One region of the Enterobacter sp. JBIWA008 genome, then DNA from elsewhere that is predicted to be linked to it. Evidence: predicted binding sites of a transcription regulator. Region 1 holds the regulator's gene; the other holds the start of a gene.
What was found. Region 1 encodes CRP, which controls carbon source genes, mostly activating them, when cyclic AMP is high. Its sites were predicted from a motif close to ATGTGANNNNNNTCACAT; they were not measured.
Positions count from the first base shown of each region.

Region 1 (3,133 bases):
AGTCAGGGAGTTGCTATGTCTGCCAGACATCCGGTTATTGCCGTTACGGGGTCGAGTGGTGCGGGAACCACCACCACCAGCCTCGCATTTCGCAAGATTTTCGCCCAGCTGAATCTCCGTGCGGCGGAGGTCGAAGGCGACAGTTTTCACCGCTACACGCGTCCGGAGATGGACATGGCCATCCGTAAGGCGCGCGATCTGGGTAAACACATCAGCTACTTCGGCCCGGAAGCCAATGACTTCGGCCTGCTGGAACAAACCTTTATAGAGTACGGTCAGAGCGGCAAAGGGCAGTCCCGCAAGTATCTGCATACCTATGACGAAGCCGTACCCTGGAATCAGGTGCCGGGCACCTTTACCCCGTGGCAGCCGCTGCCGGAACCCACCGACGTCCTTTTTTACGAAGGATTGCACGGTGGCGTGGTCACCCCTCAACACGACGTGGCGCGTCACGTGGATCTGCTGGTCGGCGTGGTTCCTATCGTTAACCTGGAGTGGATCCAGAAGCTGACGCGCGACATGAGCGAGCGCGGCCATTCGCGAGAGGCGGTGATGGACTCAGTGGTGCGCTCCATGGAGGATTACATTAACTTCCTGACGCCGCAGTTCTCCCGCACCCATATCAACTTCCAGCGCGTGCCGACGGTGGACACCTCCAACCCGTTTGCCGCCAAAAGCATCCCGTCGCTGGATGAGAGCTTTGTGGTGATCCATTTCCGCAACCTCGACGGTATTGATTACCCCTGGCTGCTGGCCATGCTGCAGGGCTCGTTTATTTCGCACATGAATACGTTAGTGGTGCCGGGCGGTAAAATGGGGCTGGCGATGGAGCTCATCATGACGCCGCTGGTGGAGCGACTGATGGAAGGGAAGCAGATAGCGTGAACATGTTCCCTCTCCCAGTGGGAGAGGGTTAGAGTGAGGGCATCAACACGCACGATGCCCCATTAATTAGCCCTCGATCACTTCATACGAATGCGTGATTTTTACCGCTTTCTCCAGCATTAACGCCACAGAGCAGTACTTCTCCGCAGACAGGTCCACCGCACGCGAGACCGCCGCGTCTTTCAGCTCTTTACCGGTGACCACAAAGTGCAGGTTAATATGGGTGAACAGGCGTGGCGCCTCTTCGCGACGCTCTGACGTGAGTTTGACCTCACAATCCGTCACGTCATGACGACCTTTTTGCAGAATCGACACCACGTCAATGGCGCTGCATCCACCTGCCGCCATCAGCACCATTTCCATTGGGCTTGGCGCTTTATCGCCGGAGTTGCCGTCCATCAAAATCTGGTGTCCTGACGCGGACTAGCCCAGGAACGTTAAACCTTCAACCCATTTCACGCGCGCTTGCATATTCTTAAACTCCAACGTTGCATTTTTGGTGACAGATTACGCGTGCGTTACATTTCTCGCAATGGAAGGCGACCTGCATCATGCTGAAGCGAGACACCAGGAGACACGCGGCGAAAGCTATGCTAAAACACTCTGGATGCTACAGTAATACATTGACGTTACACATGTATGCAGAGGACATCAAACTTTACTGGCTGCGAAACGTTACGGTAGCCGACTTCCCAGGGTATGGGTAAGAATTCGATTGCAACCCCAGAGTCCGGATGCATCTGATGACTCTGGTGACAGCTTATAACAGAGGATAACAGCGCATGGTGCTTGGCAAACCGCAAACAGACCCGACTCTCGAATGGTTCTTGTCTCATTGCCACATTCATAAGTACCCATCAAAGAGCACGCTGATTCACCAGGGTGAAAAAGCGGAAACGTTGTATTACATCGTTAAAGGCTCGGTGGCAGTGCTGATCAAAGATGAAGAAGGGAAAGAGATGATCCTTTCTTATCTGAACCAGGGCGATTTCATCGGTGAACTGGGCCTGTTTGAAGAAGGCCAGGAACGTAGCGCCTGGGTTCGAGCAAAGACAGCATGTGAAGTGGCTGAAATTTCTTACAAGAAGTTCCGTCAGCTGATTCAGGTTAACCCTGATATCCTGATGCGTCTTTCTTCCCAGATGGCGCGCCGTCTCCAGGTCACCTCAGAGAAAGTGGGCAACCTCGCCTTCCTGGACGTGACTGGCCGCATCGCACAAACCCTGCTGAACCTGGCGAAACAGCCAGACGCAATGACCCACCCGGACGGCATGCAAATTAAAATTACCCGTCAGGAAATTGGTCAGATCGTCGGTTGCTCCCGCGAAACAGTGGGCCGTATCCTGAAAATGCTGGAAGATCAAAACCTGATCTCCGCCCACGGTAAAACCATCGTGGTCTACGGAACGCGTTAATTCCGCTTAAACGGCGTGCCATCGCAAGGTGTCACGCCGTTTTTGTCTCTACTCCCCATGTGGCGCAGGCTGATCTATCACCCGGAAGTTAACTACGCACTGCGACAAACGCTGGTGTTGTGTCTTCCTGTGGCCATAGGCCTGATCCTCGGACATCTTCAGCAAGGCCTGCTGTTTTCCCTCGTGCCCGCCTGCTGCAACATCGCCGGTCTGGACACGCCGCATAAGCGCTTTTTCAAACGACTGATTATCGGTGGCTGCCTGTTTGCCGGCTGCAGCCTCGCCGTACAGCTTTTACTGGCCCGGGATATCCCGCTGCCGCTGATCCTGACCGTGCTGGCAATGACCCTCGGCGTCACGGCAGAAATCAGTTCGCTGCACGCCCGCCTGCTTCCCGCTTCGCTGATTGCGGCCATCTTCACGTTGAGCCTCGCCGGGAACATGCCGGTGTGGGAGCCGCTGCTGATCTACGCCCTGGGGACACTGTGGTACGGGCTGTTCAACTGGTTCTGGTTCTGGCTGTGGCGCGAACAGCCGCTGCGTGAATCCCTGAGCCTGCTCTATGTGCAGCTTGCGGATTACTGCGAGGCCAAATACACCCTGCTCACCCAGCATACCGATCCGGAAAAATCCTTACCGCCCCTGCTGACGCGCCAGCAGAAGGTGGTGGATCTGATAAGCCAGTGCTATCAACAGCTGCATATGCTTGCCGCCAACAAGAACCACGAGTACAAACGGCTGCTGCGCACCTTCCAGGTCGGGCTGGATCTGCAGGAGCATATCTCCGTTAGCCTGCACCACCCGCAGGAGGTGCAAAAGCTGGTCGAGCGCAG
Region 1 covers NZ_CP074149.1:4,431,586-4,434,718, forward strand. Annotated here, with positions in the region: gene KGP24_RS21595 (phosphoribulokinase) at 16-885, shown strand; gene KGP24_RS21600 (OsmC family protein) at 952-1,284, opposite strand; gene crp (cAMP-activated global transcriptional regulator CRP) at 1,668-2,300, shown strand; gene KGP24_RS21610 (YccS/YhfK family putative transporter) at 2,358-3,133, shown strand, end outside.

Region 2 (3,133 bases), 2.0 Mb from region 1:
AAGGACATCGCTGCACCGTTCTGAGACTTAACTGCGGCCAGGTAGCCGAAGTAGGTCCACTGGATAGCTTCCTGAGCGTTGGTCGCAGGACCAGAGATATCGCAGCCGTATTTAGCAGCCATCTCTTTGATCTGACCCAGCGCACGGTGCTGTTCAGCGATCTCTTCACGCAGACGGATAGTCGCTTCGAGGTTTACGCCATTTTCCAGGTCAGACTGCAGGGAAACAAACTGCGCGTACTTGTCTTTCATCAGGAAGTCGATACCGTACAGCGCAACGCGACGGTAGTCACCGATGATACGGCCACGGCCATACGCATCTGGCAGACCAGTCAGAACGCCAGATTTACGGCAGTTCAGAATGTCTTTGGTATAAACATCGAATACACCCTGGTTGTGGGTTTTGCGGTATTCGGTGAAGATTTTTTTCAGCATTGGGTCCAGCTCGCGGTTATACGCTTTGCAGGAACCTTCAACCATTTTGATACCACCGAACGGGATGATTGCGCGTTTAAGTGGTGCTTCAGTCTGCAGACCAACGATTTTCTCAAGGGCTTTGTTGATGTAGCCAGCATCGTGAGAAGTGATGGTGGAAGCAACGGAGGTGTCAAAATCAACTGGCGCGTGAGTGCGGTTTTCCAGTTTAACGCCTTCCATTACGCTGTCCCACAGCTTGGTGGTCGCGTCAGTTGCGCCAGCCAGGAAGGATTCGTCACCTTCATACGGGGTATAGTTTTTCTGAATGAAGTCACGTACGTTTACTTCATTCTGCCAGTCACCTTTCGCAAAACCTTCCCAGGCTGTGGCTAACTTTTCATTAAGCTCGGACATGTAACACCTACCTTCTTAAGTGGATTTTTTATTTACTGCCTGAGAAAACCATCAATGATGATCGTCGCCACGCAGGTAAATGACCCAGTATGTCAACCCAACTAACAGACCCCCACCGATAATGTTCCCGATAGTGACAGGGATCAGGTTATCAGTAATGAAATTCATAATAGTCAGGTGAGAGAAACTTTCCGGGGATGAACCAACTGCGGTCCAGAACTCCGGGCTCGCAAAGTCGCGGATAACAATGCCCATTGGGATCATGAACATATTCGCGATACTGTGCTCAAAGCCGCTGGCAACAAACATCGCAACCGGCAGAACCATAATTAAGGCTTTGTCCATCAGGCTACGACCAGAGTAGCTCATCCATACAGCCAGGCAGACCATCAGGTTAGCGAGGATGCCGAGAGCAACGGCTTCGATAAATGTGTGGTGCATTTTGTGGTCGGCAGTTTGCAGGACGTTGAGGCCCCATCCACCGTTGGCGGTCATGTACTCGCCAGAAAGCCACATCAACAAAACAAAGAGCAGACAGCCAACCAGGTTACCCACGTAGACGTTAAGCCAGTTACGTGCCAGCTGACCCCAGGTAATTCTTCCGCTGGCCTTTGCCACGACAATCAACACCGTTGAAGTGAAAAGGTCGGCGCCGCAGATAACGCAGAGAATCAGGCCCAGTGAGAAGCAAATGCCGCCAATCAGTTTGGCCATGCCGAAAGGCATTCCGGCAGTACCGGTTGTGGCGGTGATGTAGAAGACGAAAGCGATAGAGATAAACACACCAGCCGTGATCGCCAGATAGAACGTCTTCATCGGGTGTTTCGTTGCTTTATAGACACCCGCTTCTTCGGCAACTTTGGCCATCGCAGCAGGGAGTAAAAGATCAAAAGGGTTGTCAGCTTTCACACTAACTCTCTCTTTATTAAGTCGGCGACGAGATACTAACAAAGCATTATAGAAGAGAAATTGATATAGATCATATCTCGCCTGGCTTATAGGCCCGCAGTGTGTATGGTTTTACGACAAAAGCGGAGTAAGTATTTGATTATCCGTATAAAAATAAATTTTAAAAGTTATGAAAAGAGTTGAATTTTTTCGTTCAGCCACCTCAGAGACAGTTAATTAGTATGGAGTATTTACCATAAAAAGTAACAGTAAAGCCCAGGTAAATATTATTATATTTACCCATGTTTAACTTTATTATTACAATCAACAGTCATTGCCGAAGAAAATAAAAAACGGGGCAATGAAATTGCCCCGTAATATAGCCCAGACGATTGAATACGCCTACTGCTGGTAATGTTATGTGCGCTTATTTTGACCAGTAAGCGGCTTTTGCTTTCTGCAGTTTTTCGTAGGCCTTCAGTAGCGACTGATGCGCCGGGAAGGCCTTCAGATCGCTATCAACAGCCTGCAGGCCATAGAACGGCGCTTCGCCGCTCAGGGCCGCGCTGGCTGCTTCTACGGCCTCAGCACCGTACATACGCACGAAAGCATTCAGGTATTGCAGCGGTTCGCGATCTTCTTCCTGTGCCAGCAGTAACAGAGTCTGCAGGCAGCGGTAATAGTTGGTGCGCTCGGCAGAGAAGACCGACTGGTTGAATTCCATGGTCCACTCGGTCCAGGCCAGGGCCTGATCCAAATCGCCACCCGCCAGTGCCAGCATCGCTTTCAGCTCACCTATACGCAGGGTATACCAGCCGTTGTCTTTACCGGTCGCCAGACCCAGCAGTTCGCGTACGCGGGTGAAGTCGTCGTGGCCTTCTTCGTCCAGTTGGGCGATCAGGTTCAGATAATCTTCTTTCTCCCACTCGCTGCCCGGCAAAGCCAGCAGCGTTTCGCGCAGGTGCGCGCCCATGCTGTTATTCGCCAGCCACAGGTCTTCAGCCGGGTAGATGTCGGACATGCCTGGAACAATGATGCGGCACGCGTAAACGCCAAGATGTTCGTAGTCGGCAATGTAAACTTCCTGATCTTCCGCGTTGAAGATCGCCATCAGCGTGGCGAACTCTTCTTCCGTGGTACCGGCAAAGCTCCAGTCCACGAACGGATAGTCGGCGTCCTGCTTGAACATATCCCAGGAAATTAAACCGCTAGAGTCGATGAAGTGGGTTTCAAGGTTGGTATGCTCGGCCACTTCTTCATCGTCAAACGTTGGCGGCGTAAACACGTCGAGATCTTTCAGGCTGCGGCCCTGCAGCAGCTCGGTGACGGTACGCTCCAGCGCCACGCCGAAGTCCGGGTGCGCGCCGAAGGAGGCGAAGCAGGTGCCGTTGGTCGGGTTAAACAGCACAACGCAG
Region 2 covers NZ_CP074149.1:1,621,143-1,624,275, forward strand. Annotated here, with positions in the region: gene pflB (formate C-acetyltransferase) at 1-830, opposite strand, end outside; gene focA (formate transporter FocA) at 882-1,739, opposite strand; gene ycaO (30S ribosomal protein S12 methylthiotransferase accessory factor YcaO) at 2,146-3,133, opposite strand, start outside.
Region 2: a site for CRP is predicted at 1,798-1,815, ahead of focA (formate transporter FocA). Genes of this name have one in related genera too.